One region of the Lysinibacillus sp. BS3 genome, then DNA from elsewhere that is predicted to be linked to it. Evidence: riboswitches for the same ligand, from Rfam matches in the RefSeq annotation. Region 1 holds a riboswitch; each other region holds the start of a gene.

Region 1 (3,115 bases):
TGTTCTCACACTGGCTGTTTTTTTTGCTACAAGCTATAATGATAGTGGAATTTGATATTTTGGAGGACAAAGTTTATGAAAACAATGGAAACAACACAATTATTAGATCTGTTAGATGCAAATGAGGACCTATATATTATCGATGTTCGTGAAGAGGATGAAGTAGCACATGGCATGATCCCAGGTGCTAAACATATTGCACTCGGAACTATCCCTGAACGTTTAGAGGAATTAGATGTAGAAAAGCCATATATTATTGTATGTAAGGCTGGAGCTCGTTCTGCCAATGCGTGTGCTTACTTAGAGGCACAAGGATTTGATGTAACAAACCTTGAAGGCGGCATGCTGGCTTATGATGGAGAATTAGAATTTAAATAAATCATGAAAAAAAGAAAGAGCATATACTCTTTCTTTTTTCATGATTATTTTTTCACGGCGTCCATGATAAAATTAAAATTCTCTTCAAAGTTTTTGTAGATATTAACATTTTTTTGTCCCTGCACTTTTGAAGCATAACTAGCAAAGTTTAGACCAGCTCCATAAATTTGTAGTGCTCCATTCGCCAAATCCCCTTTTTGGAGAAGCTCAATGCCATCTTTCAAGAAATTTTGACTCTCCTCGAAATGACACTCCGTAATGTATTTATCACCACTATGAAATAATTTTAAATTTTCTAGTATTTTATTTGCTGTCTCTTCGCTGATCGAAGCGTCGATATTGATTAATAACTGATTGATCGGTTTTACGAGTTTGGCATAGAGGCTATCGTGCGTTTCACAGGTTTCAGCAATAGCGTTTCTTAATTCTTTTGCATTCATCGTATCTACTCCTAACTTTTCATCGTTTTACTATTTGATACTTACCCTAATTTTAATCAACTGAATACTGAATTTTTAGAAATAATTTATGTTTACATTGAACAGATTATTAAGGTTTTCAACTTTTATGTTCAACATTACTCAGTGAATTGGCAAAACATATGCTACGGAAGGTAGAGATGATGGAAAAGTCTGTAGTTTATTTGTTAAGACAATTGATTTAGTAATTAGTTCTTGTACAAGCTGAGTGTTAGGCATAGAGAAATCTTTAAAAGCAATAATTAAGGAAGACTAGGAATCAAGTGAAAGATTCACAGGCTATTGATAAGCTTATATTGGGAATTGGAGTATGTACTAAGTTAACACTCAAAAAATTTTTTCCTCTTGACACTAAAAAAGTTGTAAAGTAGATTTAACATAATTACATAAAAGCAATAGGTGCCCACTAGGGAGAATAGGGAATAAAGTGAAAAGCTTTAGCGGACCCGCCACTGTATAAGGGAGTTTCATAGTGTATGCCACTAGCGAAAAGCTGGGAAGGTACTATGAGGTGTTGAACTTGAGCCAGGAGACCTGCCTACATGCTTTAGAAGATATAGATGATGGAAAAGTCTGTAGTTTATTTGTCATGACAATAAACTACAGACTTTTTATTTTGTCTTAATGAGAACGAGAGGAGAAATAATCATGCAATTATTACAAGACACGATTCAAAACATTCAAGGGGTTGATATGAAAAGTATGGAGCAAGCTAGAATGCGGATTGATGCGCTTTGTAAGCCCCCGGGTAGCTTGGGTAAACTAGAATCAATTGCCGTACAGCTCTCTGGTATAACAGGACAATTATATCCGACGGTCGACAAAAAGGTGATGATTGTCTGTGCTGCAGATCATGGTGTTTGCGAGGAAGGTGTAACCACGAATCCACAAGATGTTACGGTCTTTCAAACATTAAATTTTCCTAAGGGGGGTACAGGCGTTTGTGCGATTGCGGGGATTACCAATGCAAAGGTGGTCACAGTAGATGTGGGAGTAAAAGAAGATATTTCACTTGATGCAGGTGTCATTATTCATAAAATTAAATACGGTACCGATAACATGGCACACGGTCCAGCTATGGCCAAACAAGAAGCCATTCAATCGATAGAAGTAGGAATCCGTGTGGCCACTGAGGAAATCATAAAAGGTGCTGATGTACTTGGGACTGGAGAAATGGGCATCGGCAATACAACACCAAGTGCTGCGATATTAGCTGTTTTGACGGGATGCAACCCTATCGAAGTAACGGGGTTTGGTGCAGGAGTAGGCCAAGGAGGCATTGCCTATAAAGCGGCAGTTATTGAAAAAGCAATTACCTTAAATAAGCCTAATCCAAGTGATGTTATTGATGTTCTGGCTAAGGTTGGAGGGTTAGAGATAGGGGCGATGACAGGTATTATTCTTGGCGCTGCTGCCCATCGTAAACCCGTTGTCATTGATGGATTTATTTCGACTATAGCCGCCCTCATTGCTTATAAGCTCGAACCAAAAGTAATCGATTATATCATTCCTTCCCATGCTTCAGAGGAACCAGGGGCAAAAATTGCCGCTGCCTTACTGGGCATTGAACCGATGTTGCATATGAATATGCGTTTAGGCGAAGGTTCTGGAGCAGCCTTAGCCTTTCCTCTTTTAGATGCAGCTTGCTCGATGATGAAAAACATGGTGACTTTAGAAGAATCAATGCAGTTGTTAAAAAGGTAAGTTAAATGTCTCTTTTTTAATCAAATAAGGAATGAAACATTAGCTTAAACAATAAAACAGCCAATGACTTAATTTTTGGTCATTGGCTGAATGGTTATGCACGATTTAACTTTCGTAATGGCAAGCGCCACTTCATCATATAGGAAAGAATACGTAAAGCTGTAATCACTGCGAATAAAATATAAAGGAATATGTCCCCTGTAAAAACCTCGAATCCGATTAGCAGTCCAGCAAGAGCTGCCCAAACACCATAAACTTCATCACGGAGAACTAATGGTTTTCTTCTAGCTAATAAATCTCGTACAATACCACCACCTGAACCTGTCAAAACAGCAGCTACAATGACTGCGCTCACTGGCATATCAAGCTTGACAGCATAGAGTGCGCCTTGAATAGCGAATGCTGATAAGCCAATCGCATCTGTGAAGTTACCCCAACGATGCCAATGTTGAATCAGATGATGCGGAAAAATAAAGAATATCGTAATCGCAGCAAGCGCTATTTGAAACATCATATCCTGTCCCCAAAGCGTTGTGACAGGTAGTCCAATGAGT
Region 2 (3,115 bases), 1.6 Mb from region 1:
GCCTCCAACCTCTGAAGGAAAGGCTAGTGCTAGTTGTACAGAAGTCACAATGTATGTACCTAAATCACCAAGCATAGCTGCAAAGAATATGGCTAGTGAAAATGACAACCCTACTTTTTGAGCCCCTTTAAAGACAAAGTAAGCAATAAAAGGACCAACAATAGCCATAGAAAAGGCATTAGCCCCTAAAGTTGTAATTCCTCCATGAGCTAATAATAAAGATTGAAATAATAAAACGATTGTTCCAATTACACTCATTGCTAGAGGGCCAAAGAGTACTGTCCCAAGTCCTACACCAGTTGGGTGAGAGCAACTACCTGTAACAGAAGGGATTTTTAGGGCGGATAGCACAAAGGCAAAGGCTCCTGAAAGCCCCAAAAGCATTTTTGTTTCAGGATTTTCATCAATGGTTTTTCGAATAGAACGCAATCCTAGAATGATAAATGGGATAGAGATCACCCACCAAAAAATAGCCCATTCGATTGGTAAAAAACCTTCCATGATATGCATGGCAAAGGCACGTTTTGGCACGATTAAAAAGGCCAGTAAAAAATAACTAAGTTTCCACCATGATAATTTCAAAAAGCTTTCCTCCTAACTAATTAATAGATTTTTAGAATATTGCGTGCGTAATTAAAAAAAGCACTTCTCCACTGGTGGAAAAGTGCATAGCTAAAAAAGCAAATAACAGTCTCATCTGCTAAGCCGCACACCTATCCTCGTAGGTTGAAACGATCACTTATTTTTCGGCAGGTCTCCTGGCTCTAGCTCAATGCTTTATAGGTCTTCCCATCCGTTGGACAGTGACATATTCTATAAAGCTCCCTATTACAGTGGCGGGACCGCGCCGGACTCAAACCGGCTTCCCTTTTAAGCAAAATGACAAACACTTTGCACCGAAAAACATTCAAAATGTGAGATTTCACGACAAAGTGTAACATGAATTTCCATAAATATGCTATACCTTTTATAAAATTTTTAAAATTAAAGGTCAACGGTGAATATTCTGATAAAAGTTTGTGCGCAAATTATATAGATTTATATAAATTTCATATCTAGTTCCATTCAAAATTGATAAATTTGTCATAAATTTTTAAAGAAATATTGAAATTTTAAAATAATAAGATATGATAAAGACAGTTTTCTATTTAAAATTCTAATAAAAATTTCATATAAAACGTCAATAAGTGCTCGAATAGCTCGAGATAATAGGGAAATTGGTGAAAATCCAATACAGCCCCCGCTACTGTAATAGCTGATGAAATCGCAAAGCCACTGGTGCAAACTTGGGAAGGTGCGACAGTAAAATGAAGCTTAAGTCAGGAAACCTGCTTATTTGATTGTGCATGCAAACTTTTCGGAGGGAGAAGTTGAAGCGAAAGCGAGTACCTGTATTTCATTCTATTCGTTTTTATTTGGCTTCTACAAAACCTTTACTCTTCGTTATAGAGTAAAGGTTTTTCTTTTTCCAAAAAGCAAATGAGGGGAGACAGAAGATGACAACTTGGAATTTAGAGGGGATGAAAACACATCTCTTTATTTGCAATGGCAGTAGCTGCATGAAAAAGGATGGGGAGGAAATTACCTTAGCCATTCGAGATGAGATACAGCGGCAAGCACTCGATCAGGAAATACATACGACAAGAACGCGCTGTAATGGACGCTGCAAGGATGCTTGTGTGGTAATCGCTTATCCTCAAGGAAACTGGTATCGTGTGCCATCAACAGAGCATGCTAGAACACTAGTACAAGATTTACATCATGAATCCTTATACAACGAACATGTCTTTACACTTCGTGAAGGTACATTACAGCGTACTGCTCAAACAACTGCCATTAAAGGGATCGAAAAGGTGAAAGAGGGGTAACAACATGGCGCAAAAAGGAAAAATTTTCGTAGTAGGCTTTGGACCTGGAGATTTTAAGCATATTACGACACGTGCAGTAGAGGCTTTACAACAAAGTGATATGATTATAGGCTATAAAACCTATGTAGAGCTGATTCAAGATTTAGTAAGTGCAAAATCGATTGTTAGTACAGGCATGACAGAAGAAGTGTCGCGTGCACAGGAAGCCGTTCGTCAAGCCGAAGCAGGGAGCATCGTCTCAGTAATTTCGAGTGGTGATGCAGGCGTCTATGGCATGGCAGGATTAGTCTATGAGGTGTTAATTGAGCTAGGCTGGACAGAAGCAACAGGAATTGAAGTTGAAATTGTTCCTGGGATTTCTGCGATTAATTCATGCGCTAGCATACTTGGTGCACCTATTATGCATGATGCTTGTACAATCAGTTTGAGTGACCATCTAACACCTTGGAATTTAATTGCAAAGCGTGTCGAGGCAGCTGCAATGGCGGACTTTGTCATTGCTTTATACAATCCTAAAAGTGGACGTCGAACAAGACAAATTGTCGAGGCTCAACGAATACTCTTAGAATATCGTTCGCCAGACACACCAGTTGGGCTTGTGAAAAGTGCCTATCGAGAACGTCAAGAAGTGACCATGACAACACTAGCAGAAATGCTAGAACATGATATTGGTATGTTGACAACTGTCATTATCGGGAATTCGTCAACATTTTTCTATGACAATAAGATGATTACGCCCCGCGGTTACCAACGTAAATATACCCTGGGTGAAGAGAAACAGCCATTACGTCCACATCAACGTTTACGCGAAGAAAATGAACCTTGGGCAATGAACCAAGAGACAGGAACAGCGCGAAATGACTTTACGGCTGACCCTAATGCAGGGCGCTTTAATAAACCCAGTATAGCCGCTACGCCAAAGCCGAAAAAAACAGCTCTTGAAATGGCTACAGCGGCACTTGCAATGGTAAAAGGGACAAGCGCAGTCAAAGTAACACCGAAGCTTGTACAGCAAAAAATAGAATCTATTTTTGAATTAGCAGTAAGTCCTGGTGTAGCCAATAAGTTTTTTACTCCCCAGCAAATGATGATGTTAGCGGAGGTCGTTGGGGATGAGGGGACGATGGAATACACACCAGATCATCAAATTCATTTGAAAATACCAACGACTGCCCCTGAACAGATCACAGAGAAATTACAGAAAGTAGGGTTTTTATTAGCCCCGATTGGTGATGTGTTATCACTGA
Region 3 (3,115 bases), 690 kb from region 1:
ACGTAATTCTTCACCAGATAAGGCAATCATTAATGAAATAAGGGAACCTAAAAAAGAACTAAAAATAACACCTGTTAATATCAACGTTTCCATTTTTAATGAGCGGTCTACGAGTCTAGCAAAGCTCATAACAACTACCATCGTAATGATAGCACCAATCATACTGAAGATTGGCAGCGCATACAAACCGACAACAGGTATAGAAATACTAAAAAAGATCGTTAAAACAGCACCAACAGAAGCCCCTGATGAAACCCCTAGTGTATATGGATCTGCTAATGGATTTTTTAATAAACCTTGGAAAGCTGCTCCAGCAATAGCTAGAGATGCGCCTACTAGTCCCGCTAATAACACGCGAGGCAAACGAATTTTCCAAAAGATATTGGCGGCTGTTTCATCAACCGCCTCATTCCACAATACTTCTAGTGGAATATGAACTGAGCCTATCGCTACGCCACACCAGATGCTAATAAGAAGAAGCGTACATGTTAGTGTATAGGCTAGTGCTATTTTTTTCACTTAAATACCTCAGGATAGATCGCTTTTGCTAATTCTTCTAGACCTTCTGCTAAACGTGGCCCTTGACGACTTGTTGTACTTTCATCTACCTGCACAATCGCATTATTTTTTACGGCATTAATCGTATCAAAGCCCGCACGTTTTGGTATTTTCGTTAAAATATCTGGTACATAATGATATGTCACCACGATGACATCTGGATTTTTTGCGATAATTTGTTCTGCATCAATTTTATACCAATTATCGCCATCTACAGCTACATTCTCTGCATTGATCATTTCAAGCATAGCGTTCATAAATGTGCCATTGCCAGCTGTATAAATATCTGGCTCATCTGATGCTTCAACTAACACTTTTTTGGGTTCAACATCCTTGACTTTAGACAAAACTTCTTCTACTTTTGCCTTCATATTCGCAACAATTTTTTCTGCCTCTGGTAATTTCCCTGTAGCACGTCCAAGTTGCTCAATTGTTGTATATGTTTCATTAAAGTCTTGTGCATTTTTTACAACAAATACTTTCAAACCTGCTGATTCAAGCTGTGCAATAGCCTCTTCTGAAAGAGACATGCTAGATTCGTGTGAAAAAACGATATCTGGTTTTAAGGCAATAATTTTTTCAATATCGTATTCCATACCGCCAACCTTATCCTTCTCAGTTGCCTCTGGCGGATAATCGTCGTTGTCCGTAACACCAACTATTTCATCATTTAAACCTAGTCCAAAAAGGATTTCAGTATTACTTGGAATAAGTGAAACAATTTTCTCAGGAGGTGCTTCAAGTGTAATGTCCTTACCAAGGGCATCTGTTATCGTCATTGGGAATGTTGCTTCATCCACCTGTGCTGTTTCTTGCTGTGTTTGCTGCTCGTTAGATGGCTTGTTATCTTTTGCTTCCTGCCCACAAGCAGCTAGCAAGCCTACTGCTAAAAATGCTGATAATCCTATTTTCCAAAATTTCTTCATGTGAATCCTCCTTCGTTGATCCGTGCGACATTTCGCTTTATTCTACATCAAAATAAAACCCCTCATCTTTGATCGATGAGGGGGCAAAATCGCACCAAAAAAACTGATACAAAATCCACCACCCTATCCTCGTAGGTTGTCATGTCGTTATAAAGGCAGGTCTCCTGGCTAGTGCTACTTGCGATTTTTCAAGCCTTCCCGAAATCTTCAGTGGCATCATTTGAAAAAACTCACACTTACAGTGGCGGGACCGCATCGGAATTACACCGATTTCCCTTTTCACTTTACTTAAGTAAAGAACCTTTATAATATTCAGTTGATTTCATTATACATGAAAATGAAAAAAGTCGCCTCCATTCAAGACGACTCCCCGGCCATTATACAATTTCAGAAAAGTATTGGACTGTTTTCATTTGAGCACCCATTTCTCTTAATGACCATGTCTGTTCTAAATAAACGTCCGCTAGTTTTTCATATTTCCCACCAAATTTATGTGCCCACTCAACCGCTATGACACTTTCATAAAGGTGAGCCATTTTTTCCGCCATACCCTTAGCTTCAAAAGTTTTCGTTGCCTCGTCTAAAGCGCTAAAAATTTGCAGTTTCACAGACATATTCGCCAATTGTTCTTTAACGATTTGTACTAGTGAGCTGTCAGCTAATTTGTCTAATCGTTCCTCCATCTCCTGTACAAACAGTTCATGAGCATGAAACTTATCTACTAAACGAATGAGTTCTAAGGCCAAAATATTAGCCGTACCCTCCCACACCGTTAACACTTGGGCGTCTCTTAATAAGCGGGGCGTTACAAAGTCTTCTATATAGCCATTACCTCCGTGTAATTCAATTGCCTCACTAGCATAATGAACAGCTTGCTCTGCTGTTTCCTTTTTCATAATGGCAATATATAAACGATTCATAATAAGATCTTGCTGAGTTCCCTGTCCACTTGTCACTTTATCGTATAATTGGATAAGATCAAAAACTGTCGCTACTTCCACGTGCAACTTAGCTGCAAATTTCCCTAAAGTATCCTGAATCATAGGGTACTGTGTTAAGGGCTTGCCAAATGCATGTCGATTGCTTACATAATGTTTTGCCTCTAAGAAGCCGCGACGCATAATACCAATTGAAGCGACTGCATTACAAATTCTAGAGAGATTTAGTGCTTCTAGCATATAATAAATCCCTTTATTTTGCTCCCCTACAACATAGGCAAGTGCACCATCAAATTCTACCTCACCAGAGGGAACTGCCCGAACGCCTAGCTTATCTTTCAGTCGGCGAATACGTAAATGATTTGTTGTTCCATCTTCTTTGCGCCAAGGAACTGCAAACAATGTTAAGCCTTTGGAACCTGCTGGCGCACCTTCTAGTCGTGCTAATACCATCGCTACACCACACATGCCCGCATTGGATGCAAAATATTTTTCACCATATAGACGATAAGCAGTGCCATCCTTTCTCGCCTCCACCACATTTGCACCTACGTCAGAGCCCCCTTGACGTTCTGTTAAAAAGGTCGCACCTTCATATAAATCTGTGTCACCTGTTGCACACACATGTGGTAAAAAACGCTGCTTTACCTCTTCATCTGCATAATGATCTAATAGATAGGCAGTTGCCATTGT
Region 4 (3,115 bases), 1.1 Mb from region 1:
TCAAAGATTTCAAACGGATAGCCTGATTCAAATTGTGCTTTTTTCACCTCTGTGTAAAGCTTACGTGCATTTAAACGTTTAATTTTACGAATTTTAGGGTTATCAAGTAGCTCGTAGTACATGTCTGAAATGGAAATTTCAGACATACGTTTGCCATATTCTTTAAAAATATCATATGGGCTAAACAAAACGATATCCTTATCACGTTTCATCAGTTCGAAGAAAATACTAGGTATAATAATCCCTGTTGAAAGGGTAGCGAGGCGAATTTTATCATCAGCATTTGGTTTTTTTGATGAAATGAAATTTTCTATGTCTGCATGGAAAATATTTAGATAGACAACACCTGAGCCATTTCGTTGCCCTAACTGATTAGAATAACTGAAAGAATTTTCTAACAGTTTCGCTACTGGGATGACACCACTTGCACGATTTAATATCTCTTTAATTGGATCACCTAATGGACGTAAATCTGTTAAGTTGACCCCAACTCCACCACCAAGGCGTGATAGCTCTAAACAATAGCCAATATTTTCAGCAATACTATTCATGGAGTCATCCATTGATAATTTAAAGCAGCTTACTAATTCACCACGTGCTTTCTTGCCACTATTCAATGCAGTTGGTGTGGCAGGTTGATAGGCTTCCATCATCGCTTCGACAGAACGTTCTGCTAAAGCTGTGTTGCCTTGAGCTAAATACAAAGCAATAATAACAATACGATCCTCATATTTTTCTAAAATCTCTTCGCCGTCACGACTTTTCATAGCATAGCTATCATAAAACTTGCTGGCGCTCATAAAGGATGGGAAACGGAAATTATAATCATAGGCTTTTTTATACAACTTCTTAATAAATTCCATTTCGTACATGTCGATAAATGCTTTCTCATAGTAGCCCTCATCAACTAAATAGCGGATTTTTTCCTCAATATCTATAAAATAACGCAAACGTACGTTGACATACTCTAAAAAGTAGCGGCGCGTAGCTTCACGATCTTTTTCTAACTCAAGTAATCCAGTTGTACTATAACGATTCAGTACGTCATTATTAAGCTTTAAATAGGTTTTCATCTCATTACCCTCGTTTCATAAAACGTTTGTATTGCTTCATAATCTGTTTGATTGCCTCGTAAATCTAATTTCCTTACTAAGGGTACATGATAGGTAGTAGCAATTTTCTCACCAGCAGCGCCAAATACATGATGGCCAAAGTTACTATTGCCACTGGCAACTACTCCTTTACAAAAATCTCTGTTTTTTTCTAAAAAGCGTTGCACCTTCGCTGGAATGTCACCTAAACCATCTGTGTAGGTAATTAAAAGATACGGCTTATTCAGTCGCAATTCTTCAGAGAGCTCGATAGCTTCTGCCTTTAATTTGGATACAACATTTCGGACATTGCCTGTACGACTTGCATAAACGATCATAGGGTAATCAACTCAATTTGAGAAACAATTTCCTGAACATCTCCTATAAAGGTTTCATTCATTTCTAAAACAGGCACACTTAAAAAACCTGCATCTATAATGGTTTGCTTAGCTTGTTCATCGTGATCAATGTTAACAATTTCTGCTTCAAGTCCTGCACGTTGTAATTCAGATTTTACCCACAGGCATTTTGGACAAATTGTTTTCGTATAAAGTTTCATAGAAATCCCTCTTTTCATAAAATAAAAAGGCTATCTCTTTAAGAGAGATAGCTAAAATGGAAACGTTAACATACTAAAAATACCGACGTTCCCATCTCTTAATCCCCGAAGAAATGATTAATTTGTTTTATAAAGGCAGGTCTCCTGGCTTTGCTTCATTCTCTGATTTCCTTCCCATGCGCATGCACAGTGGATGCTATCATCGTCAGCTTAACAGTTGCGGGGACAGCGTCGGAATTGTACCGAACTTCCCTTTTAAACTACATATAGTAGTACCTTAGTAAAACGAACACAATATATTGTTGTTGTTCAATAGTTTTAAGTTTACCATCCTTCAAATGAAAAGTAAATCTAGATTCTAAACTTCTTTATTTTTGGATTATTCAGTATTTTTAATTATGTAGTTCCAAATAGATTACCACTAATCACTTATACCCAAATCAAAAATCTATTTTTAACGATGTACGTGATTTTCTATTAAAATGGATCTAGAATTCTAATTTGAGTTTAAAGAAATCTTCTATTTTATGTACCATTGAAAAATAGTTGTCTCTATCGTAAGTCCTGAAATAATGATCATCTCTTACCCATTTCAAATGATGCTCATTACATTAATAAAGAGCATGCTTTTATCATAACATGCTCTTACCATTCTATCATTGGGATTATAGTCTAACCTTAACCTCAGTCCCGTCCTGAGCTTTGACATCGACTAGCACAAGTCCTTTATAATTTTGTAGTTCCTTGATAATCGGCTTTAACATTTCTTTGTCGATGAGGGGAAAGGTAAAGTCTATTTTCTTTTTATCGAAGTATGCCTTTGTCCACTTATTGGCTTGTTGCTGAATCCATTTAGAAGTTAAAATGGAGAGGACAATGGTTAGCACAGTATAGGGAACAGGGACGGTAAAGCGAACGTCTTTTGCTTTCACTTTTACATGCATCATTCGTCGCCTCTACTCAATGAAGACTGCAACGGAATCTCCGTTTGCTGATTTTATATCTACAATTTGTCCATCTAGTTCATTTTCAATTGCTTCAAGAAGAAGATTGATGTCGATATCTTTTACGTATTTTTCAGATTGCGGAATACTTGCAGCGATGCTGTGTCCTGCCATCAATACGGCTTTGACAAGTTTAATTGGTAAATTTACCGTGACATTATCATTTTCGGTGGATACAACACGGACCTTTAACGTTTTATCTAAATACTTTGTTTTTTCCACAAATTTATTCTCTGATTCTTCTTTCTGTTGTAGCACTTGAATCAGCTCTGATCCTTTATCCGCATCAATTTTGCCCTCTTGAATCATCGTTAACACTTTTGTAATTTCCTCTTTCATGGTCGTTCCTCCCTATTCGTCTTTTAAGAGCTTTATGGCTTCATCTGTTGTGATTTCGCCATTTTCAAGCATGCTTACAATTTTTTTCTCATCTACTTCATTTTTCTTCTTTTGAGCATAGC

What was found. Region 1 has a riboswitch for cobalamin ahead of cobT (nicotinate-nucleotide--dimethylbenzimidazole phosphoribosyltransferase). Riboswitches for the same ligand answer to the same signal wherever they lie in the genome.
Region 2: another riboswitch for cobalamin. It lies ahead of AAJG31_RS23095 ((2Fe-2S) ferredoxin domain-containing protein); the one in region 1 lies ahead of cobT (nicotinate-nucleotide--dimethylbenzimidazole phosphoribosyltransferase).
Region 3: another riboswitch for cobalamin. It lies ahead of AAJG31_RS10865 (ABC transporter substrate-binding protein); the one in region 1 lies ahead of cobT (nicotinate-nucleotide--dimethylbenzimidazole phosphoribosyltransferase).
Region 4: another riboswitch for cobalamin. It lies ahead of AAJG31_RS01825 (glutaredoxin); the one in region 1 lies ahead of cobT (nicotinate-nucleotide--dimethylbenzimidazole phosphoribosyltransferase).

What each region holds. Positions count from the first base shown of each region.
Region 1 covers NZ_CP154860.1:1,486,283-1,489,397, reverse strand. Annotated here, with positions in the region: gene AAJG31_RS07770 (rhodanese-like domain-containing protein) at 76-378, shown strand; gene AAJG31_RS07765 (hypothetical protein) at 423-818, opposite strand; cobalamin riboswitch at 1,238-1,414, shown strand; gene cobT (nicotinate-nucleotide--dimethylbenzimidazole phosphoribosyltransferase) at 1,506-2,561, shown strand; gene AAJG31_RS07755 (trimeric intracellular cation channel family protein) at 2,656-3,115, opposite strand, start outside.
Region 2 covers NZ_CP154860.1:4,620,475-4,623,589, forward strand. Annotated here, with positions in the region: gene AAJG31_RS23090 (energy-coupling factor ABC transporter permease) at 1-582, opposite strand, end outside; cobalamin riboswitch at 731-916, opposite strand; cobalamin riboswitch at 1,169-1,351, shown strand; gene AAJG31_RS23095 ((2Fe-2S) ferredoxin domain-containing protein) at 1,497-1,868, shown strand; gene cobJ (precorrin-3B C(17)-methyltransferase) at 1,873-3,115, shown strand, end outside.
Region 3 covers NZ_CP154860.1:2,171,870-2,174,984, forward strand. Annotated here, with positions in the region: gene AAJG31_RS10860 (iron ABC transporter permease) at 1-519, opposite strand, end outside; gene AAJG31_RS10865 (ABC transporter substrate-binding protein) at 516-1,484, opposite strand; cobalamin riboswitch at 1,621-1,804, opposite strand; gene AAJG31_RS10870 (acyl-CoA dehydrogenase family protein) at 1,862-3,115, opposite strand, start outside.
Region 4 covers NZ_CP154860.1:345,750-348,864, forward strand. Annotated here, with positions in the region: gene nrdE (class 1b ribonucleoside-diphosphate reductase subunit alpha) at 1-1,073, opposite strand, end outside; gene nrdI (class Ib ribonucleoside-diphosphate reductase assembly flavoprotein NrdI) at 1,070-1,429, opposite strand; gene AAJG31_RS01825 (glutaredoxin) at 1,426-1,650, opposite strand; cobalamin riboswitch at 1,767-1,945, opposite strand; gene AAJG31_RS01830 (hypothetical protein) at 2,316-2,597, opposite strand; gene AAJG31_RS01835 (hypothetical protein) at 2,607-2,993, opposite strand; gene AAJG31_RS01840 (DUF2089 domain-containing protein) at 3,006-3,115, opposite strand, start outside.